Regions from separate parts of the Erythrobacter sp. R86502 genome, predicted to be linked through region 1. Evidence: predicted binding sites of a transcription regulator. Region 1 holds the regulator's gene; each other region holds the start of a gene.
The links. Region 1 encodes LexA, which represses DNA repair genes until DNA is damaged. Its sites were predicted from a motif close to GTTCCNCNCTTGTTCT; they were not measured.

Region 1 (7,843 bases):
GGATTCTTGTATTGTTCTGCGCACCGCCGTTGTGAAAGACGGCATCATGCACGTGCAAGCTGGCGCGGGGATCGTGGCAGACAGCGACCCCGAATATGAATTATCCGAATGCCGCGCAAAATCGGGCGCGCTGATTGCTGCTGCACGCGAAGCTGTTCGTGTCGCGAACGAGCCAGGATACGGGCAGTGAAGTACCGGGTATTTTTCGCTGCCTTTGCGATGGTAGCGCTCACCAATTGCTCCGATGCGCCATCAGGTGATGCGGTGGTGACAGTGAACCTTGACGGTTCGCCCAACTCCGATGCCCCCTCGCAAGCAACTGCCAAGATGCCGATGTCAGGGCCATCAGCCTGCCGCAGCGTTAACTTTGAGCAGGTTCCTCTGACACACTGCGTCGCAGACCCTAACGACCATCATATCGGCATGGTAAATCTTGCGGCGGACAAGAAGCCGTTTGGTTCGATGAAGGCATTTGCCGACAATGTGGACCCTGACGCAATCGCCTTTGCTGTGAATGGTGGGATGTACGGCGATGATCTGAAACCGATCGGCTATTATGTCGAGAACGGAAATCGCTTTTCCGAACTCGATCGCAACGGCGGTGAGGGCAATTTCTACATGAAGCCCAACGGCGTCTTCTTCGGCACAGGAAGCAAATGGCGCGTGCTGGGTAGCAATACGTTCTTTAAGACGATTGGCGACCGACCTGAATTTGGCACGCAATCAGGCCCCTTGCTTCTGATTGATGGAAAGTTGCACCCCAATATTCAGAATGATGGTCCATCAAAGGCTATCCGGAACGGCGTGGGCGTGGACAGCGCCGGCAAGGCGCATTTCGTGATATCTGAAGCACCGGTCAGCTTCGGACAATTAGCCAGATATTTCCACGACGAAGTGAAGGTGAGTACCGCGCTGTATCTTGATGGGCAGATATCCAGCCTATGGGATCCCGCAAACCAGCGGCTCGACAACAAACGGATCGGCCCCATCATTGTGGTGACAAAGCGCAAGAAAGCAGCAAGCGAATGACACCCACGCCCCATATTCTGGTCATCGACAATTACGATAGCTTCACGTTCAATCTTGTTCATTACCTGATGGAATTGGGGGTTGCCGTGCGTGTCGAACGCAACGACGCGCTGACCGCTACGGAAGCTCTGCGAACAAACGCCGTGGGCTTTCTGATCTCACCCGGCCCTTGTACGCCCAATGACGCCGGGATCAGCCTCGATCTGGTGGCAGCCTGCGCCGATGCTCATTTGCCATTAATGGGCGTGTGCTTGGGCCACCAGGCCATCGGGCAGCACTTTGGCGGCACTGTGCAGCGCGGCGGCTTGATGCATGGCAAGACCTCTCCTGTGATCCACGACAGCACGGGGGTGTTCGAAGGGATCCCCTCGCCCTTCGTTGCCACGAGGTATCACAGCCTTGAGGTGGTCGACGTGCCGAACGATTTGATAGCCAACGCCCACGCAGAAACTCCCGGCGCCGACTATGCGTCCGTCATGGGCTTCCGCCACCGCGATCTTCCGATCCATTCGGTGCAGTTCCATCCGGAAAGCATCGCGACCGAGAACGGTCACGCCCTGCTCGCAAATTTTGTAAGCCTGTGCGGCTTGAAAGCTTCAATGCCAGAAAGGCTCCGCATATGAGCCAACTTCCCGATGTTTCCGCGCCGCTGTCCGAAGCAGACGCCGAAGTTGCGTTTGGCGTCCTTCTCGATGGACAGCCATCAGAGACGGAAATCGAGAAATTTCTAGTCGATCTTTCGCTGCGCGGCGAGACAGCGGACGAAATTGCAGGTGCAGCACGAGCGCTCAGGGCGCGACTCATTCCGATTGATGCGCCAGAAGGTGCCATCGATGTTTGCGGCACCGGAGGCGACGGGCACCACACACTCAATGTCTCCACCGCAGTCAGTCTGGTGGTTGCCGCTTGCGGCGTCCCGGTCGCCAAACACGGGAACCGCGCCGCCAGTTCCAAGGCAGGCGCGGCTGATACGTTGGAGGCCTTGGGCCTTGATATGGATGCAGCGGGCAAAACGGCAGAAAAGACATTGGCGGAACTTGGGATCTGCTTTCTTTTCGCCAGAAACCATCATCCTGCGATGGCGCGTATTCAACCAATTCGGCTGAGAATTGGCAAGCGCACCATCTTTAACTTGATGGGACCGCTATCCAATCCGGCCAAAGTCCAAAATCAGCTGATCGGGATCGCACGTCCGGCCTATGTGCCTATCTATGCAGGAGCAATGGCACGGCTAGGCACGGGAAGATCGTTGATCGTTTCGGGCGACGAAGGTCTTGATGAATTGAGCTTGGCAGGCGGCAACGAGGTCGCAGTCGTAACCGGTCATCGTTTCACGATGGAGCGGCTCGACGCAGACGTTGCAGGGTTGCCCCGGTCGCCGATCGATGCAATCCGGGGCGACGACGCGCCATACAATGCAGCCGCATTGAAGGCTTTGTTGGAAGGTGCACAAGGCCCCTATCGCGATGCGGTCCTGTTCAATGCCGCTGGCGCGCTGACAGTTGCCGGACGCGGCGATGACTGGTGGGCGCGCGCGCAACTGGCAGGAGAGGCGCTCGATTCCGGACGTGCGCTCCACCTGCTCGAACGTTGGATTGCAATGGCGAAATGACACGATGAACAAGCTTGAAGAAATCTGCGCTGCCAAGCGTGACGTTGTGACTGCTCGCAAACAGGCGATCAGCGAATCGCAACTCTATCTTGCGGCACGCACGCAGTCCGTACCCCGAGGCTTTGAAGCCGCTTTGCGCACGCAAGCACAGCACGGATATGCGCTAATCGCAGAGATCAAAAAGTCCAGTCCATCGAAGGGTCTCATTCGCCCGGATTTTCGGCCGGCAGAGCATGCAGCAGCCTATTCAGCCGGCGGCGCGACCTGTCTTTCGGTGCTTACTGATGCACCGTATTTTCAGGGGCATGAGGATTATCTGATTGCCGCCCGCGCCGCTTGTACAATTCCCGTGCTGCGCAAGGATTTCATGGTCGACCCTTGGCAATGCCTAGAAGCGCGGGCTATCGGCGCCGACGCCATCCTGATCATCGTCGCCGCGCTTGAAAACGGCCTGATGGCTGAAATCGAAGCGGCAGCAATTGACTTGGGCATGGACGTCCTTGTTGAAGTTCATGATGAAATCGAGATGCAACGGGCGGCGAAGCATCTTAAATCGCGCCTGATTGGAGTAAACAACCGCGACCTCAAAACCTTCATGACCAGTCTCGATGTCACCGAACGTCTCGCCCCCCTTGCGCCGGATGGAACCTTGCTAGTTGGCGAAAGCGGGATCAGCACCCACGCTGACATCGCCCGATTAGAAAGGGTCGGTGTGCGGACGTTTCTTGTCGGCGAAAGTCTGATGCGGGCCGATGACATAATGAATGCCACCAGATTGCTTCTCGGGACCGAAAACGCGGAATGACCTGGCTGACCCATCTGGATGATCACGGGGCCGCTCGCATGGTTGATGTGAGCGGGAAGCCAGAAACGCTGCGAAGCGCCTTGGCCTCCGGTCGTATCACAATGTCCGCCCAAGTGCTTGAAGCCGTGCGGGCAGGCAATGCTCCCAAGGGGGACGTTCTTGGCGCAGCGCGTATAGCGGGTATCATGGCAGCGAAGCGCACGGGTGACCTTATTCCGATGTGTCATCCTCTGTCACTTGAGGCAGTCACAGTGGAATTTGATTTTGAAACAGACTGTATCAAGGTTACGGCCTGTGCATCTTTAACAGGCCGCACTGGCGTGGAAATGGAGGCGATGACTGCTGTTTCGGTTGCCCTTCTCACAATTTACGACATGGCAAAGGCCTTGGACAAGGGCATGGTGATCGGTGACGTTCGCCTGATTTCCAAATCCGGAGGGAAATCGGGCGACTGGGTCGCTTCCCTTTGAAAGCCCCCCTAAGCCTCGAAGAAGCTCAAACCAAGCTTTTGGCTCTTAGCCCGGCATTCTCGACTGAATGTGTCCCGACCGAGACTTCTCTTGGCCGTGTTGTGTCGGAGACAGTCATTGCACTGCGCACACAGCCATCAGCCGATTTGTCGGCAATGGATGGTTATGCACTTTCGGCCGGTCAGGGCCCTTGGTCGCTGGTTGGTGAAAGCCGGGCCGGTGCGCCGTTCACTGGTGCGCTCCGCAACGATCAATGTGTCCGGATTTCAACGGGCGCGATCGTACCGGATGGCGCGATCAGTGTCCTCCTTCAGGAAGACGCGGTCCGCGTTGATGATAGTGTGTCCGCCCGTCAGGCGCCGGCCCCCGGACGGCATATCCGGCCGTGCGGTTTTGATTTTCGCAGCGGAGATGTGCTCTTCACGCGCGGCGCCCGGATGACAGCGGGGCGCATCGCGCTTGCTTTAACTGCGGGCCATTCGCAGATTCCGGTCACACATAAGCCACGCGTGACTGTGATCGATAGCGGCGATGAGTTGACCTTAGACCCTGCAACGTGCCTTCCGCATCAAGTTCCTGCCAGCAATAGTGCGATGATCGCCGCGATGCTTGCGCCGTTGGGCTGTGACGTTACGCGCATTGGTCCCGTGCCCGATAACCAATCGGCGCTGGGTGCGGCATTTGCTCAATCAGCTGATGCCGATGTTGTGATAATCTCTGGGGGTGCATCGGTCGGAGATCATGATCTTGTGCAACCGTCTCTGTTGGCCGCAGGTGCGCAAGTCGCCTTCTGGAAAGTCGCGATCAAGCCGGGTAAACCGTTACTCGTCGCTAGCCGGCAGGGAGGACGGGGACGACAGGTGGTGCTCGGCCTACCTGGCAATCCGGTTTCCAGCTTCGTCACGGCCTTCCTTTTTGCGCTACCCCTGATCAAAGCGATCCAGGGCGATCCGGCTCCCTTTCCTAAAACCGAAGTGGCATTCACCGGCGAAGACCTGCCCGCCACAGGTTCCCGGCGCGAATTCCTTCGGGGTGTCCGTGAAGGCAATACCGTGCGCTTGGCCGGTTCTCAAGATTCCAGCGCGTTGTCCGCCTTGGCTCAAGCCAATTGTTTGATTAACCGTGCCGCGTTTGCCCCGGCTTTGCAAAGTGGTGAGCCAGTTATGGTATTTAATCTCCAAAATGGCTGAAACCCCGGACCGAAGCCTACCTTCAGCTTGACAGTGAATTTAAGGTTGCCTAATTGTTCCTTGTTCGTTCACCTTAAAGGCGGACGCAGCGTGCATGCAATGCACATGGCAGTATCACCTGCCAGTGCCTCTTGGAGCACATGTGGGACTGGCGTCCGGTCTCTGACCAGGCGTGAATGCGACCAAGGGAGATTTGATCCATGCTGACAGCCAAACAGCACGAGTTGATCCGTTTTATTCAGCAAAGGCTGGAAGAAACAGGGATTTCGCCAAGTTTCGAAGAAATGAAAGAAGCGCTCGATCTGAAAAGCAAATCGGGCGTCCACCGTCTGATTTCTGCTTTAGAAGAACGCGGCTTTCTTAGGCGGTTGCCCAATCGGGCGCGCGCGCTCGAAGTGATCCGTCAACCGGAAAATTCGGCGCCCTCCCGCACGCCGTCGGCGTTGGCTGACAATGTCGTACCAATGGTTCCGCCCGCACCAAGAGTGGCAGAGGCTGTTGCTTCAAATGATGTGATTGAGCTGCCTTTGCATGGACGTATCGCCGCCGGCGCGCCCATTGAAGCGTTTGAAGAGCATTCAACACTTCCGGTGCCAGCGGCCTTGCTGGGTCCAGGAGAGCATTATGCTCTTGAAGTGTCCGGCGATTCAATGGTTGAAGCTGGTATTTTTGATGGTGACTTTGCGCTTGTTCGTCGCACCAATACAGCTCGAAATGGCGAAATAGTGGTGGCGCTGGTTCGCGGTGAAGAAGCGACGCTCAAATATCTGCATCGCGAAAGCGGGCAGGTTCGACTTGATCCCGCAAACCCCACCTATGATCCGCAGTTTTATCGGCCAGACGAAGTCGAGGTGCAAGGCAAGCTTGCTGGTCTTCTGAGGCGCTATCACTAAATGATCGCGGCTTTAGCGCGGTACAACCGAAACCCGTAGTCCTGCAGATGTGTGGTATCCTCCGCTGAATTCGAGGCCGCTCGGCAGGATAGTCCGGGCGGCCTCTGTCGTGTGAACCTATCTTTGCCTTTTACGTAAACTTGCGCGCGATGGTTTTAGCTTGGTGGCAATTTGGTATTCTTTGAATTTGCGATCTTTCAAATCAGACGGGATCCTCCACCAGCCATGATCGCCCTGACTTTGGGCCACCGTAGTGATGTATTTTTGGGCAAGGTTTATCGACAATCCGCCGCTCATCCTAAGGTAGCGTTTGTCGGCTTTGAGCCAACGCGGACGACATGATCGCGGTAGATATCGTTCGGACACCACAACGTCCGCCCTTGCACATGCTGCCGCCAGAGCGCGCTCTTCAACTTGGCTTCGGCCTCGCCCTAACAGCAGCACCCAGTCTCTCGCGCCCCTGTTGATTATGACGGTGCAGAAGGCTGAAGAGCACTCGGCCCCATTCCATTTGGCAAGCGGTATCGGTTTTGCCGAAACGCCCGCTAGCTCCATCAGGTTATCGCGGGTGTAGGTGGAACGGCCGTCTCGCAAGGAAAGCAGATGCCTCGATCCGTCGCTACCATTTACCGTGATGCCCACATGCTTGCCGTCACCTGCGATCAAAAGGTCGGGTATCGGCGTCATCGCGGTCATCACGATGGCAAGCGCGACGGGCATGATGCCTGCGATCCTGACCTTTCCTTGCCACAAGGCCAACCATAGGCCTCCTAAGGCAAACATCCCTACAGTGTAGCCGCTGATCTGCGGAATCAACGTAACTGCGCCGTTCAGCGCCGCTGTGAAATGAGCAATCGCGAGCAACAGATCAAGCGAACGCGCGGCCAACCACCAGGCTGGCGCGCCAAGACCGAGCATATCGAGAAGCAATCCCACGGCAATCATTGGCATGGAAACGAAGGTAACCAAAGGGATGGCAATGACATTTGCTAAGGCGCCGTACATTCCGGCGCGGTGGAAGTGAAACAGCACGATTGGCATTAGGGCCAGTTCGATCACCAGTCCGGTCACAAACAGCATCACTACGCGCCGCGCCGCTTTCATCAGCGAAGGTTCATCCCTGGGGGTAAGAAACGCACGCACTGGCGCGCTGTTGGACAGAGCTATGATGGCAAGAACTGCCGCGAAACTCATCTGAAAACTGGGACCGATTGCGCTTTCCGGCCACAGCATAAGCACAAAGCCTGCTGCGATCGCCACCATTCGGAGCGAAAGCGCCTCTCGGCCAAGCGCAAGCGCACCGAGTACAAGCAGGGCCGCTACGCAGCTGCGCACCGTCGGCACCTCTGCCCCAGTCAGCAGCGTATAACCCACCCCGGCAAGCGCGCCGATCGTGGCCGATGCTACGGGCAGTCGCATACGCAGCGCCACAGCGGGCCATAGAGCAAGCAATTTCAACGTTACAAAATAGGCTGCTGCAATCACCGCACTGACATGCAAACCGCTAATCGATAGCAGGTGGGTCAGCCCGGAATCACGCATCGCTAATTCGTCGCTCTCCTTGATGCCTCCCCGATCACCGCTTGCAAAAGCAGCCGCGATGGCGCCCGGCGAACCTTCGACACGGTTGCGGACATGTGAAGAAAGCAGCCGTTGAAGGCTTGCGATATCAGACTGATCGTTCGCGTTCCGAAGCACCTGTAGGGGCCCGACGATTGTTCCAGTGGCTGAAAGTCCCTTGAACCAGGCCGCACGAGCAAAATCATAGCTTCCCGGAAGCATCGGGCTTGCAGGCGGCATAAGCCTTGCCCGAAGCCGAACCACCGCCCCCTCCGACAAACCTT
Region 2 (7,843 bases), 750 kb from region 1:
CAATCTGCCGATGCTGATCCGGCTTGCCGGGGCACGCAAGGCCATGGATGTGACCGCGGCGGTGCATGCCGCACAGACCGCCGGGCGCAATTACATCACCATCGCCAGCGAATTGCTGGGGGCAGACAACGCCCCGCCAGCGCGGGCCAAAGCGTAGGAGCGTTCCGCTTTGGGGGAAGCACGCCAAACCGTAACCATCGTCAATCGCCGTGGGCTGCACGCGCGGGCAAGCGCAAAGTTCGTCGGTGCCGTCGCCGCATTGCCCGATGGCACCGCGGTCACTGTCAGCAAAGCGCCGCACAGCGCAGCAGGCGGTTCGATTCTGGGATTGATGATGCTCGGCGCGGCCAAGGGCGACACGGTCGAGGTCCAGGTCGCAGGCGAAAATGCGCAGGCCGTGCTTGATGATCTGATCGCGCTGATCGCGGATGGTTTCGGAGAGGATTGACGCCAGCGGCCCAAACCGTCAGCGACCCTGTCATGCGCAAGCACATCACCGGCTTTTCAAACCCCACCGTCAAGTACCTGCGCAGCTTGCGGGACAAGAAGCATCGCAAACGCGCAGGCCAGTTTCTGGTCGAAGGCTTGCGGCTGCTTGAAGATGCGCGCACGTCGGGCCGGGTTCCGCAAACGCTGGTGATGGCTGAACACCGGGCGCCGCACGATCTTCTGGCGCGTCTGGAGAACGATGTGCTGGCGGCGGGCGGCGAAGTGATCGTGACCGCGCCGGATATTCTTGCCAAGATTACCGGCAAGGACAATCCGCAAAGCGTGGCCGGGGTTTTCGATGAATGGGACACCGCGCTTACCGCGCTTGACCGTTCGGCAGCGCCAATCTGGTTGGCAGCGCAGGCTCTGCGCGATCCGGGCAATCTGGGCACCATGCTGCGCACTGCCGATGCTGTGGGGGCTGGTGGATTGATCCTGATCGATGATTGCGCCGATCCCTTCAGTGCCGAAGCCGTGCGTGCCAGCATGGGCGCGGTCTTCACCGTGGCTGTGGCGCAGGCGCGGTGGGAAGAGTTTCTGCCATGGCTGCGCGCAGGCGATGGTCAGCTTGTCGCAGCCTCGCTGCGCGATGCAGTGCCCTATCGCGGCGCGCCCTATGCGGCGCCGTGCTTCATCCTGGTCGGGAACGAATTGCAGGGTCTGCCGGCAGATTACGAAACCGCGTGCGATCTGCGTGTCACCATGCCGATGCGCGGCCGCGCCGATTCGCTGAACGCAGCCGTGGCAGGCGCTGTGCTCGCCTACGTAGTGCTCGCAAGCCTCGAAGGCTAGCTATTCGGCGGCATCGCGGGCGGTTTCCAGCGCGGGATATTCGGCATCCACCGCATCACCATCGGCGGCATTGTACCGCGGGGCCGATTCTACCAGCGCGACTGCATCGATTTCGCGCTTGCCGATCTCAACGCCCTTTTCGGCAAGCCTGCGCCCGGACGACAATACATTGCGTTCAAAACTGCCGACGAACTTGTTGTAGTTGTTGACTGCGCTTTCCAGACCGCCGCCGACACGCTTGAGATGTTCGGCTGCAGTGGCAAGGCGATCATACAATTCAGCGCCCATCCGCCCAATTTCGGCCGCTTCGGACGCCATCTTGTCCTGCCGCCATACCTGCGCAACGGTGCGGGCGATGGCAACAAGATTGGTAGGCGTTGCCAGCAGCACCTTGTTGCGGAAGGCAAAGTCCCACAGTTCAGGATCATGTTCGAGCGCAGCGGCGACAAAATGTTCGCCCGGCACAAACATCACGACATAGTCTGGCGCATCGTCGAACTGGCTCTGGTAGCCTTTGGAACCCAGCGTCTGCACATGCCCGCGCATAGATTTGGCGTGCAGATCCAGATGGCGCTTGCGCTCACCTTCGTCGTCCGCTTCGAATGCGGCCTGATAGGCGTTCAGGGAAACCTTGGCGTCAATAACCAGCTTCTTTTGCCCTGGCACATTCACGATCGCATCGGGACGCAGCCGGCCTTCATCGGTGTCCATCGATTGTTCGAGGTGAAAATCGGTGTGTTCGGCCAGACCGCATTGTTCCAGCACGTTCTGCAACGCGCGCTCTCCCCAGCGCCCGCGTGCCTTGGGCGCGTTGGTCAGCGAATTGCCGAGCCGCCGCGCTTCCTTGCGAATTTCCTCCTGCCCTTCGCGCATTGACTGGATCACACCGGTCAGCTGGCCAAAGGCGTCCGTCCGCTTGGCTTCGAGTTCGGCGACCTGCCGTTCGTAGCTGGCCAAGCGTTCGCCCACGGGGGACAACAGCGCCTTCAGCTTTGCTTCGCCCGTTTCTTCGGACTGGCGGAACCGCGCCTCTGCCCGTTCCAGAAACGCGCTTTGCGCCCGTTCCAGCACGCGGCTTCCCGCGTTTTCAAACTCCTTGCGCAAGGATTCCTGCGCCGCGAGCAGCCCTGCCTTCTGTTCGGCAAAGGCCTTTTCACGTTCGATAGTCGCGCTTTCCAAAGATGCGAGTTGCTGCGCCAGATTGGCCCGGTCAGCCTGCGACGCATCAAGCCGGGTCAGCAGCCCATCGGCCTGGCCTGCGCGTTCTTTCAGCGCGGCCACTTCGATCCGCGCCTCGCCCAATTCGGCTACGGCGCGTTTGAAGTCCGCATCCTGTTGCCCTGCGGCCCGATCCGCGTCGGCCAGACGGGCGCGCAGGTCATCAAGCGGGCGTGAAGCAAGGAACCACCCCGCAAACATGCCCCCCAGAAGACCCGCGATCAACAATGCAACAGCAAGAAAAGTTTCACTCATGACCGGAACATAGGCTGAACATGGATAGGAGCCAAGCCCCCGTTTTCCACAAATATCGGAACAATGGCCAATGGCTCCGGTTCAGTCAGGCAGAAGGAGAAATTGCCATGTCGATCAAGAAAATGATTCAGGAACATCCTGACGTCGGGGCCGATTTCAACGAGGCGCTGGCCGAAGCTGTTCGGCACGCGATGTATTGCGCGGCAATCTGCAACAGCTGCGCCGATGCATGTTCGGCCGAAGACGGTGATATGCGCGCCTGCATTCGGCTGTGCATGGACTGCGCGGATATTTGCACCGCAACCTACCGGGTCGCAGCCCGCCGGACTGCTGGCAATGTAGCCGTGATCGAAGCGCAACTGCGCGCCTGCATCACTGCATGCGAACAGTGCATCGATGAATGTGCCAAGCACGACAACGACCACTGCCGCCGCTGTGCGCAGATGTGCCGGGAATGTACCGATGATTGCCTGAAGGCGCTCAACCAGATGTCGCAAGCGGCCTGAGCCGTATACTAGCGCCGCCTGCCCCGTTGCGGGCGGCGCTTTCGCTTAAGCGGCCTGGCGGATTTTCTTTAGCTTCTTCAAAGCCATCGCCTTTTTCAGGCGCGATAAGTGGTCGATGAACAAAACGCCTTCGAGGTGATCCATCTCGTGCTGAAGGCAGGTTGCCATCAGCCCATCAAGCGCCTCTTCATGCGTGTTTCCGTCAAGATCCTGATACTGCACCCGGCACGTGGCAGGGCGATCAACATCGGCATAAATTTCCGGAACCGACAGGCAGCCTTCCTGATAGGTCGAAAGCTCGTCCGCCGGATCGAGGATCACGGGGTTGATGAACACCCGCGGTTCCTTTTTGGTCGCGGGGTGCGTGTGCTTGTGCCCGTCATGCGAGCATTCCACCGGCGGCGCGTCAGGATCGTCGGGTTGCAGATCAATCACCAGCACCCGCTTGGGCACGCCGACCTGAATCGCGGCGAGGCCGATGCCGGGGGCATCGTACATCGTCTCGAACATGTCTTCGACGAGGGTGCGCAGATCGTCGTTGAACTCGTGCGGTTCGACCGGGGTCGAGATGGTTTTCAGCCGGGGGTCCGGCACTTCAAGGATTTCGCGGATAGTCATAGTCGCGCTATCTAGGCGAGCATGGTGCAGATTTCAACGCGCCGCGTGCTATCCGATCGGCCGGCGCGCCCGCAGCGCCTGTGCAAGAGTGCCTTCATCCAGATAATCCAGCTCTCCGCCCACGGGCAGGCCGTGCGCAAGCTGCGTGACGCGCAGCGAAAACGCGTCAAGCCGTTCTGCGATGTAATGCGCGGTGGTCTGCCCTTCGAGCGTTGCGTTCATGGCCAGCACGACTTCATCGATCCCGCCTGCTTCAACACGCGCAAGTAGACTGGCGATGTTGAGGTCGTCAGGCGCGATGCCGTCCAGCGCGGACAGCCTGCCCCCCAGCACATGATACCGCCCCGGAAACAACCGCGCACGGTCCAGCGCCCAGACATCGGACACTTCCTCCACCACGCACAGGCTGCTCGCATCGCGGCGCGGATCGGAACAGATCGCACAGGGATCGCGGGTGTCGACATTGCGGCAGATCTGGCATTCCACCAACGTTTCGGCGACACCCGCCAAGGCTTCGAGCAATGCGGGCAGCGCGCTTTCGCGGTGTTTGACCAGCCACAACACGGCCCGCCGCGCCGAACGCGGCCCCAGACCCGGCAAGCGGGCCAGCGCCGAACTCAGCGCCTCGATCTCTTGCGATGCCATGGGGGGCAAGATAGGGGCTGCGCTTCGCTTAACAAAGGCTGCGGGCAAAGCTTATGCGCATCATCTTCATGGGGACGCCCGATTTCGCGGTTCCGGCTTTGCGCGCGCTTTACGAAGCGAGGCACGACATTGCGTGCGTTTACACCCAGCCGCCGCGTCCAGCTGGCCGGGGCAAGCGTCTGATGCCCTCCCCCGTGCAGGCGGAGGCGGAGCGGTTGGGGCTGCCCGTACGGTCGCCGGTGTCGCTCAAAAACGCTGATGCTCAAGCAGAGTTCGCCGCGCTTGGGGCAGATGTGGCGGTGGTGGCAGCTTACGGTCTGCTCCTGCCTCAGGCGGTGCTGGATGCGCCCGCGCACGGCTGTCTCAATATCCACGCCTCGCTGCTGCCGCGCTGGCGCGGGGCCGCGCCAATCCACCGCGCAGTGATGGCAGGCGACGCCGAAACGGGCGTCACCATCATGCAGATGGAAGCGGGACTCGATACCGGGCCGATGCTCCACAAGGTGACAGTGCCTGTCGCCCACAAGACCACGGGCGAACTGTTTGGCGAATTGAGCGCGGTCGGCGCGGCTGCGATGGTAGAGGTGCTGGCCGATCTTCCTGCCTTCCCCCCGCAGGTGCAGGATGACAGCGATGCGATCTACGCGCCCAAGATCGACAAGGTCGAAGCCAAAATCGATTGGGCGCAAGACGCCGCCACGGTCGAGCGGCTCGTACGCGGTCTCGCCCCCTTCCCCGGCGCGTGGTTCGAATTGGAGGGTGAGCGGGTGAAGCTGCTGCTTGCTGAAACCGTGGGCGGCGAAGGCGCGCCCGGAACGGTGATAGACAATGATCTGACCATTGCCTGCGCGTCCGGCGCCATTCGGCCCTTGCGGCTTCAGCGTGCGGGCAAGCCCGTGCTGGATCGCGCCGATTTCCTGCGCGGACGCGCCGTTGCAGCGGGAACCTGCCTGTCTTGACCCGTTTTGCTCTCACCCTTGAATTCGACGGCACACCGTTCTTCGGGCTGCAACGTCAGTCGCACGGGCCAAGCGTGCAGCAATCGATCGAGGACGCGCTGCATCGGATCATGAGGGAACGTGCCACATTGCACAGCGCCGGACGCACCGACGCCGGGGTGCACGCGATTGCCATGCGCAGCCACGTCGACATTGCAAAGCCGTTCGATCCGTTCCGCCTGATGGCCGCCATCAACGCGCAGGTGCGGCCCGATCCGGTGGCTGTGACGCAGTGCGACATCGTGCCCGATGATTGGCATGCGCGGTTTTCCTGCACGGCACGGCGGTATCTCTATCGCATCGCAAACCGCCGGGCACCGCTGACATTGCAGCGCAACCGGGCATGGCACGTGGCCCAGCCGCTTGACGCCGAGGCCATGCACCGTGCGGCGCAGGCGCTGGTGGGGCGGCACGATTTCACCACCTTCCGTTCGGTGCATTGTCAGGCGGCCGATCCGGTCAAGTCGCTCGATCGGCTCGATGTCGAACAGGTGGGCGATGAAATCCACATTCACGCCGCCGCCCGCAGTTTTCTGCACCATCAGGTGCGCTCGATGGTAGGATGCCTCAAACTGGTGGGCGCAGGCACCTGGCCCGAAGCCCGGATGGCCGAAGCCCTTGCCGCGCAGGACCGCAACGCTTTGGGGCTTAACGCGCCCCCCCATGGCCTCTACTTCGTTGAGGCAATCTACCCGCAATCGTGAGAGGAACCTTCAACATGACAACCACCGGAAAACAGCTGTTCACCACCCTTGCCGCTGATGGCAAGCTGACGCTGGAGGTTGCGGAAACCACCTTCCCCGCGCCCACCGGCAATCAGGTGCTGGTGGAGATGGAAGCCGCGCCGATCAACCCGTCGGACCTGGCGATCCTGACCAGTGCCGCCGATTTCGACAATGCCGACTATTCGGCAGGCAAGGTCGTTGCCGACATGCCCGAACCGTTCCTGTCAGGTCAGAAGGGCCGCCACGGCCAGCGTCTGCCTGCCGGCAATGAAGGTGCAGGCACGGTTATCGCCACAGGTGACAGCGACATGGCCAAGGCGCTGATGGGCCAGCGCGTCGCCTGCGTTCCGGGCAGCGCCTTTTCGCAATATGCCATCGCCGATGCGATGATGTGCCTGCCGCTGGGCGAACATTCGGCTGAAACGGGCGCATCAAGCTTCGTCAATCCGATGACTGCGTTGGGCTTTGTCGAGACCGCGAAGATGGAAGGCCATTCGGCGATCGTCCACCTCGCCGCGGCGTCCAACCTTGGCCAGATGCTCAACCGCATCTGCGTGGAAGATGGGATGAAGCTGGTCAACATCGTGCGCAAGGACGAACACGTCGAACTTCTGAAATCGCAAGGCGCGACCCATGTGGTGAATTCCTCCGCCCCCACCTACATGGCCGATCTGCGCGCCGCGATTGCGGAAACGGGCGCATTCCTCGGGTTCGATCCGATCGGCGGCGGGCAGGCTTCGGACGGCGTGCTGAAAGCGATGGAACAGGTCGCGTCTGCGCAGATGGGTGAATTTTCGCGCTATGGATCAAACCAGCAGAAGAAGATGTATATCTACGGACGCCTTGATCTCAGCCCGACGATCCTGACACCGTCTTATGGCCTTCAGTGGAGCATCGCCGGCTGGTTGCTGACACCTTTCCTGCAGCGTGCGGGCATGGAAACCGTCAGCCGGATGCGCGGCCGGGTGCAGGCCAATCTCACCACGACCTTCGCCAGCCATTACAAGGCGAAAGTCAGCCTTGAAGACATGTTGCAGAAGGACGCCATCTGCGATTACCGCCAGATGAAGACCGGCGAGAAATATCTGGTCACGCCCTGGGGGTGATTTGTCCCACCATCCGTCGCCCCGTGTCTAGCACAGGGCGACGGAAGGGGGTGCGGCCATGGTGACCGTCAACGGCGCCCGATCGAGGGGAACGGCCCCGACGCGAGATGCCCCAGAATACGATTTAGCGCTGCGACATTGCTGTCGTCCTCGGCGCTCTCGAGCGCGCTTTCCAGCACTTCACGCAGGTCATCGGCCTCGACCGGCTCCATGTCCCAGTTCGCATAGAGCCGTTCCCGCATGTCGATACTCTGGTCGAGCGTGACGATATCGAAATGCCGCGTGTCGCCATGCAGATTGGCGATCAGCGTTCGCACCTCTGCAGGCGGCCCCTCGATCCATTGGAAGAACACGCCGCTGCCGAAGACCAGCACGCCGGTAATGCCGCGGGCGACATTGCGGGCTTGAGAGAATGCGACAAGGCGGCTGACCTCATCGGCATCGACGCCCTCGGCAGCGCGGCTGCAATAGACGAAGGTTTCCAGCAGGGT
Region 3 (7,843 bases), 200 kb from region 1:
CCCGCGCCAGTCGGTCAGCCATGAGTCCATCTTGTCAGGATCGGTCGTGAAGCCCTTGTCGCCCAGAAGGTTACGGGCGTTCAAGAGAAAGCGGGCAACCGCTTCATCGCGGCTTGAGGGCAGGGGGGGCTCTGTCATTGTGTCCCCCATGCCACAGTCGGCGCCCATTTCGCCACAGCTTTTGCAGGCCATTGCGTCCCAGTTAAGGCATGGTTCAATCGCCGGTGCTAGTGACGGGGTTCAGTATGCGCGGCGCTTATCGGTCGCAAAGGAGAATCTTTCCCGATCATGGACAGCCTCTTGGCCTTTGCGGCGCCTTTGACGCTGTTGGTGCCTGTGTTGGCGAGCACGGGTGACGGTCAGAACAGGGATGCCCGGTCCGCGCCCCGATGCAGCATGGCCGACGTTGCCGAAAGCCCCGTGACTGCCGCGCCAATCAATCCGCTTTCCGCTATGCGTCAATCGTCGATCAGCCGTCAGGTTCGAATTGAACAACGCGTGGTGGTGCGCATCGCGCCGCAATCGGCGGTTACGCGGCGCAGCCTGTTGGCCGACGTGCCACAGCGCGCGGTTGCTCCCCGTTTCGAGGAACGGGACAAGGAAAAATGCGTCCCGCTTGATGGCATCGCTGGCGTGCAGACAGGCAGCGGCAATCGTCTGGTGCTTTACCTGCGGGACCGTCGGATGATTTCGGTCAGCTTGGAAAAATCGTGTCGCGCCCGTGACTTTTATTCAGGCTTCTATGTCGAGAAGAACAAGGACGGGCGTTTGTGCGTGGATCGCGACAAGCTGCAATCGCGCACCGGCGCGCGCTGCGAAGTCGACACCATGCGTCAACTTGTCCAGGTTGAAAGTTGATCAAACTTGCTGTCAGGTGCGATTTCTTGACTTTTGTAGTCATTTGAAGGAAAGGCCGGGCAGCCCGATGCCGCGCTTGTCGCACGCCGGGTTTTAATCCCGGCAGTAACCCTGCCCGCAATTCTCGGACACAACACACCGCATGACTTTTGCCGATCTCGGCCTTTCACCCGAATTGCTCAAAGCCGTCGAAGACGCGGGCTATTCAACGCCCACCGCGATTCAGGCGCAGGCCATTCCGACCGTCTTGATGATGCGCGACCTGATCGGCATTGCCCAGACCGGCACTGGCAAAACTGCAAGCTTCGTGCTGCCGATGATCGACGTGATGGCCTCGGGCCGCCGCAGGGCGCTGATGCCGCGGTCGCTCATTCTCGAACCTACCCGCGAACTTGCCGCACAGGTCGCCGAGAACTTCGAGAAGTACGGCAAGAACCACGATCTGAAAATGGCGCTGCTGATCGGCGGCGTGCAGATGGGTGACCAGCTCAAAGCCTTGTCCGACGGGGTCGACGTGCTGATTGCCACACCGGGCCGGCTGATGGACCTGTTCGAACGCGGCAAGATCATGCTCAACGGCTGCGAATTGCTGGTGATCGACGAGGCTGACCGGATGCTCGACATGGGCTTCATCCCCGACATCGAATTCATCTGTTCCAAATTGCCTGAAACGCGCCAGACGATGCTGTTTTCGGCCACCATGCCCCCGCCGATCGAAAAACTGTCCAAGAAATTCCTGACCAATCCCAAGCGGATCGAAGTTAGCCGTGCGGCTTCTACCAATTCCGACATCACCGCTTTCAAGGTGCCGGTGAAATCGCGGGCGAAGAAAGACACGCTGCGCTGGTTTCTTGAAAATGATTTGGTGGAAACCGCGATCATCTTTGCCAACCGCAAGACAACCGTGCGCGAACTCAATCAGAGCCTGAACCGCCTCGGCTTCAAGTCTTCCGAAATCCACGGCGACATGGACCAGTCGAGCCGGATCAAGGAACTGGACCGCTTTAAGGCGGGCGAGGTCAATATTCTGGTTGCATCGGATGTTGCGGCGCGCGGACTGGACATCAAGGGTGTGAGCCACGTGTTCAATTACGACACGCCCTGGCACCCCGATGATTACGTCCACCGCATCGGCCGCACGGGCCGCGCTGGCGCCAAGGGCCGGGCCTTCACCTTCGTTTCCGAAGAAGACGCCGAAGCGATCAGCAACGTCGAAAAGTTAACGGGCAGCGCCATCAACGTTTTCGGCAAGGACGATGTTCGGGTCGATCTCAGCGAGATGATGGCCAAGGCTGACGCTGAGAAAGCGGATGAGCCGGAAAAGGAAGAACGCGAAGAGCGTGCCGAGCGCAAGCCGCGCCGCGCTCGCACCGACGCCGCGTCGCGTGAAGAGGCGGCACCCGCAGAAGCACAGAAAACGCGTCCGCGCCGCGAAAAATCCGGTTCCCGCCCTGATCGCGTGGCCACAGGCGACGAACGCAAACCTCGTCGCCGCCATGACGAGGATGACGCGCCTGTTCCTGCGGGCGAATGGAACGGGCCCCGTCCGAATTTCCTCGATGTGGGGTTTGGCCGGTAGCTTCGCGGCTGACCGTGGGGGTGGCTACCCCACCACGGTCACGAAACTGTCCAGCACGCGCTTTTCGCCCAATTCTTCGAACATGATCGTAAGCTTGTTGCCTTCCTGATCGATGACGCAGCCGGTTCCGAACTTGGCATGTGTCACCATCGCGCCGATCGTCACATCGCTGCGGGCAGGCGCGGCAAAACTTGCGGCCGATCGGGTGTTTTCGCGCACGCGCACAGGCTTCGTGTCATAACCTGACGCAATCGCACGCTGCCACCCGGGGCCGCGCTGCTGTGCGCGTTCCGGACGATCGCGGGCAACATGCGCGAACGGATCATCCTGCTCGCTCCAATTGGCACGCCACAGCGAAGCGCCGCCGGTCAACGTGGTTTCCTGTTCGATATGCTCTTCCGGCAAATCCTCGATAAAGCGCGAGGGGATCGAGCTCGTCCATTGCCCATAGATCCGGCGGTTTGCTGCATGCAAAATCGTGCAGTGCCGCCTTGCCCGGGTAATGGCTACATAGGCAAGCCGGCGTTCCTCTTCGAGACTGGCAAGCCCGCCTTCGTCGATCGCGCGTTGCGACGGGAACACGCCTTCTTCCCACCCCACGCAAAAGACATTGTCGAACTCAAGACCCTTGGCAGCGTGGATTGTCATGATCGTTACCGTTTCTTCGGCATCCGATCGGTCATTGTCCATCACAAGGCTGACGTGTTCAAGGAAGTGACCAAGACTGTCGTAATCTTCCATCGCACGCGCAAGTTCGGTCAGGTTTTCGGCGCGGCCTGCGCTTTCGGGTGACCGGTCGTTGGACAGCATCGCGTTGTAGCCCGATTCTTCCAGAACCAGCCGCAGCAAATCTGACGGCGTCATCGTGTCGGCAAGACCACGCCAATGCAGAAATTGCTGCATCAGTCCGCCGATGGTGTTTGCCGTCCGCTTGGGCAGTTCATCGCTATCCGCCAATTGCAGCGCAGCCGCTGCCAGCGGCAGGCCCGTCCGGCGGGCGTGGCTGTGCATCTGCTCCAGCGCCTTGGCGCCAAGCCCGCGCTTGGGCTGGTTGTGGATGCGTTCAAACGCCAGATCGTCCTGCGGCTGCGCAATCAGACGAAGATAGGCCAGCGCATCGCGAATTTCGGCGCGTTCGTAAAAGCGAAAGCCGCCAATGATGCGGTAATTGATCCCGATCTGGATGAAGCGGTCTTCAAATTCACGCGTCTGGTATTGTGCCCGAACCAGAATAGCGACCTGGTTAAGCGGCGCGCCTTCTCGTTCAAGCCGTTCGATGGTTTCGCCCACCCGGCGCGCTTCTTCGGGCGCGTCCCAGACCCCGATCACCTTGACCTTGTCGCCGCCGTTGACCTCGGTCCACAACGTCTTGTCATGCCGCTGAGAATTGGCGCGGATCAGCCCGGACGCCGCCCCAAGGATATGCGGGGTCGACCGATAATTCTGTTCAAGCCGGATGACCGCGGCACCCGGAAAATCCTTTTCAAATCGCAGGATATTGGCGACTTCTGCACCGCGCCATGAATAGATCGACTGATCGTCGTCGCCGACCACGCAGATGTTCTTGTGTTCCTGCGCAAGCAGCCGCAGCCACAGGTACTGGACGGCGTTCGTGTCCTGATATTCGTCCACCATGATATAGCGGAAGCGGCGCTGGTAATCGGACAGGATGTCGCGGTGCTGTTTCAGGATGTTCAGCATATGCAGCATCAGATCGCCGAAATCGCAGGCGTTCAGCGCCTTCAATCGTTCCTGATAACGTGCATAAAGCTGCGCGCCCTTGCCATTGGCGTAAGCTTCGTTTTCGGCGGCATCGAGATCGGCCGGGTTCAGTCCGCGATTTTTCCAGCGGTCGATCAGGCCTGACAATTGCCGGGCAGGCCAACGCTTTTCATCAAGTTCCGCTTCGGTGATAAGCGCCTTTAGTAACCGTAGCTGATCGTCGGTGTCGATGATGGTGTAATTGGCTTGCAACCCCACCAGTTCGGCGTGGCGTCGCAGCATCTTTGCGCAGATCGAGTGAAATGTGCCCAGCCATGGCAACCCTTCAGCCTGCGGGCCGAGATGATGGGCCACCCGTTCACGCATTTCGCGTGCGGCCTTGTTGGTGAAGGTGACGCAAAGGATCTGCGATGGATAGGCGCGGCCCGTTGCGACCAGATGCGCCAGCCGCGATGTGAGCGCAGCGGTTTTGCCAGTGCCCGCGCCTGCCAGCATCAGCACCGGCCCTTCTGTCGTGAGGACCGCGGCGCGCTGAGGAGGGTTCAGACGCGCGGCATAGGCGGGCACCGCTGCAGCGCCGGAATCGCGTGCGGGAAGGGGGGTGGGCATATTGTCACTCATGATATCGTGCGAACAGGTAGGGAACAATTGCCGAAGGGGCAAGCGAACAGAGGCGGGAATGGTCAATTGATCAGCCAACCCGAAATTCGGCCTGCCGCTTTTCAGCCACAATTGGCGATGGATGGTGGCCCGGACAGGCTGCCTGCCCCGGCGTTGGGATTGTGTCTGACCCGCGCAGCCCCATACTTGAAATGGTCCGGTCAGCAGGGAAGCCATCGGCTGGACATGCTTTTTGCGTTCGTCATGTCTGGGTCAAAAGAATTGGAGAAACCCATGCATAAATATCTGAATACGTTCGGCCTCTCTGCTATCGCTTTGGCATTTGCGACGGCACCGGCATTGGCAAGTGCGCAGGATCAGGCAATGCCAGCGCCGCCGCCAGCAGCTGCGCCCGGAACCGATACGGCCCCGGCTGATGCGGCTTCCATGCCGGCAATGAACGGAACAGCCGCGCCAACCACGACCGAAGCCCCGGCTCCGATGCCTACCACGGCACCGCTACCAGCACCGACCGCCGATCAAATGGCGTCGATGGAGGCCTGGCCGCAAGATCAGCAAGCAGCCTACGATATGTGGGCACCTGAAACGCAGAACTATTTCTGGTCGCTGTCGCAAGATCGTCAGGATATCTTCTGGCGTCTGACTGATGACGACAAGGCTGCACTGACACGCCTGACCGAAGCCCAGCGCGAATCCGCCTGGTTTCAGATCAAGACCAAGCTTGAACAGATGGGCGCTTAATCCGCGCCTGCCCCAATCGCCGGGTCGGCATCGGGCGCCGCCAGCTTCAACAGGCTGAGCTTGCCCTTTCCGACCCGGCGTTCGGCTTCGAGGGCCAGTCCCTTGACGCTGAAATCTTCCTTGAAGCTGGTTTCCACCGCGATCCAGGTTTCCGGCCCGATCCACCCCAGGCGCATCAAGCGATCCAGCGACACTTCGCCAGCGCCCGAGTTATACGGTGGGTCAGCGAGGATAAGGTCGAGCGGGCGCTGCGCCGCCCGCAGTTGCATCACCGACCCCGTCTCAACCCGCGACCGTGTGAGCGCATCAAGCGCCGCGATATTGCCGCGGATGACATCGACCGCAGCGCGATCCTGTTCAACAAACAGGCAATGCGCTGCCCCGCGTGACAATGCTTCCAGCCCCAGCGCGCCCGAACCGGCAAACAGATCGGCGACCTGCAATCCTTCAAAATCACCAAGCCGGCTTGTCAGCATGGCGAAAAGCGTCTCGCGCGCACGATCAGCGGTGGGACGCGTGCTTTCGCCCTTGGGCGCGGCCAGCTTCCGTCCGCGCCAGTCGCCTGCAATAATCCTCATTTGCGAGGCCCGCGCGGCGGCGCTGATGGCGTATTGCCGCGTGTCGATGGCGGACGCTTGCGCGACCCTGCGCTGGAGCGCGATGATCCGGGCCCGGTTGGTCCGCGGCGCGGCGCATTGGTCAGCACCTCGCGCCCCTTTGCAGGTGCCACTGGCGGCTTGGCCCCGCGGCGCTGCGGTTTCCTGTCCGCGTCGGCATCGGTGCGCGAAGCGGCAGGTGCAAATGCCGGATCGGACCGCGTCGGCCGCACGGCAGGCGCGTTGCGCGGCGTTGGCCGGGGCGGACGAGCGGGCCTGGCGGCGTCGATTGCGATTTTCTCCGCCTTTTTCACGCCTCCACGCGGGATGGGCGCACCGGTCATTTCGGAGATGAAATGCGCCGTAGGCTTGCCAGTCAGCTCAACCGCCAGCCCCCGCGGCAGATCGCCAAGATTGAAGGGGCCGTATCCGGTGCGGATCAGACGATTGACCTGCAAGCCGAGATGTTCGAGCACATTGCGAACTTCACGATTCTTACCTTCGGTGATTGTCATTTCGACCCAGAGATTGCGGCCAGCCGACCGCTCCAGATTGGCATTGATCGGGCCATAGCGAACGCCATCGATTTCGATCCCGTCCATCAGGCCTTCAAGCTGTTCCTGCGATACGGCTCCGAATGCGCGGGCGCGGTAGGTGCGGGGAACCTCGGTCGCGGGCAGTTCCATGGTGCGTTTGAGACCGCCATCGTTTGTCAGCAGCAGCAGGCCTTCGGTGTTCATATCAAGCCGCCCGATCGGCATAAGCCGCGGCGTATCCTTGGGCAGAGCGTTGCGCAGCGCGGTGTATATCGTCGGCCGGCCAGCAGGATCGCGTTCGGCGGTGATGAGCCCGGTTGGCTTGTGGAACGCGAACAGGCGCGTGGCTTCAGCGGCGGCAACCGGATTGCCATCAACGGTCACGCCTCGCAAACTGGCAAGAATGGTTGCCGGCGTATGCAGCACCTTGCCATCCAGCGCCACGCGGCCTTCTGCAATCATCCGTTCGATCTCGCGCCGGCTGGCGATACCGGCACGGGCAAGCAATTTGGCGATACGGTCGCCTTCGGGGCGTCCTTCGGAACGGGGGGGCTGGGTGGGCATGGCGCGCGCCTAGGGCCTCAAGGAGCCGCCCGCAAGGCTTCGCGCACGATCTGGTCAAACCGTGCGATCCCACCTTCAAGCGTGCCCAGCGTAAGATGGTCGATCGCCCCTGACGAAAGGCCTTGCTGACCCAGTTCGGCCGCGCGGAAATCTTCCGAAGCGAACACCCCGCCGTCCAGCAGATTCCAGCTCTTTTCCCAATGGGCCAGCGCCTTTTGCGTGGTGGGCGCTTCGGGAATCAGCATGAAATCTTCGACCAGCGTGCAATCAGCCGCCTGGGGCATCAGCACCATGACATTGATGTAATCGGGACTGGGAACGATGATCGTGGCAGGCAAAAGCTGGTAGGCGAATGTAACCACGCGCCGCAGCGCAGCCATATCGTTCAGATCGACGGTCTCCATCTCCTCCAACCGGCCCACCGCTGAACGCTGATGCGGGCCGATCTGATCGCCTGCAGTGATACCGTCCTTGAAGAACGGCCCGATGGTAGCGGCGTGCAACCGGGTGACGTGATAGCTTTCAAGGAAGGCATCCATGATAAGCTTCCAGTTGCCTTTGACCGTGTGGGTCTTGCGCCGGAACAGGTGGGCGCTGCCAAGCCCGAAGGCGTCAAGATCAGCGCC

Region 2: SJY33_RS07810 (DNA recombination protein RmuC) is a predicted target of LexA. The motif match lies at 2,759-2,774, and genes of this name have one in related genera.
Region 3: SJY33_RS03140 (ATP-dependent helicase) is a predicted target of LexA. The motif match lies at 4,790-4,805, and genes of this name have one in related genera.

Annotation. Positions count from the first base shown of each region.
Region 1 is NZ_JAXHCJ010000001.1:854,797-862,639, reverse strand. It holds gene SJY33_RS04105 (anthranilate synthase component I family protein) at 1-190, shown strand, start outside; gene SJY33_RS04100 (phosphodiester glycosidase family protein) at 187-1,029, shown strand; gene SJY33_RS04095 (anthranilate synthase component II) at 1,026-1,652, shown strand; gene trpD (anthranilate phosphoribosyltransferase) at 1,649-2,641, shown strand; gene trpC (indole-3-glycerol phosphate synthase TrpC) at 2,646-3,446, shown strand; gene moaC (cyclic pyranopterin monophosphate synthase MoaC) at 3,443-3,916, shown strand; gene SJY33_RS04075 (molybdopterin molybdotransferase MoeA) at 3,913-5,106, shown strand; gene lexA (transcriptional repressor LexA) at 5,307-5,999, shown strand; gene SJY33_RS04065 (ComEC/Rec2 family competence protein) at 6,117-7,843, opposite strand, start outside.
Region 2 is NZ_JAXHCJ010000001.1:1,607,785-1,615,627, forward strand. It holds gene SJY33_RS07795 (PTS sugar transporter subunit IIA) at 1-157, shown strand, start outside; gene SJY33_RS07800 (HPr family phosphocarrier protein) at 170-448, shown strand; gene SJY33_RS07805 (TrmH family RNA methyltransferase) at 481-1,281, shown strand; gene SJY33_RS07810 (DNA recombination protein RmuC) at 1,282-2,754, opposite strand; gene SJY33_RS07815 (four-helix bundle copper-binding protein) at 2,862-3,260, shown strand; gene SJY33_RS07820 (peptide deformylase) at 3,306-3,878, opposite strand; gene recR (recombination mediator RecR) at 3,927-4,523, opposite strand; gene fmt (methionyl-tRNA formyltransferase) at 4,577-5,482, shown strand; gene truA (tRNA pseudouridine(38-40) synthase TruA) at 5,479-6,225, shown strand; gene SJY33_RS07840 (zinc-binding dehydrogenase) at 6,240-7,352, shown strand; gene SJY33_RS07845 (BLUF domain-containing protein) at 7,421-7,843, opposite strand, start outside.
Region 3 is NZ_JAXHCJ010000001.1:654,753-662,595, forward strand. It holds gene SJY33_RS03125 (FAD-binding oxidoreductase) at 1-138, opposite strand, end outside; gene SJY33_RS03130 (hypothetical protein) at 289-858, shown strand; gene SJY33_RS03135 (DEAD/DEAH box helicase) at 1,001-2,437, shown strand; gene SJY33_RS03140 (ATP-dependent helicase) at 2,462-4,780, opposite strand; gene SJY33_RS03145 (hypothetical protein) at 5,054-5,521, shown strand; gene rsmD (16S rRNA (guanine(966)-N(2))-methyltransferase RsmD) at 5,518-6,099, opposite strand; gene SJY33_RS03155 (pseudouridine synthase) at 6,096-7,217, opposite strand; gene SJY33_RS03160 (aromatic ring-hydroxylating dioxygenase subunit alpha) at 7,235-7,843, opposite strand, start outside.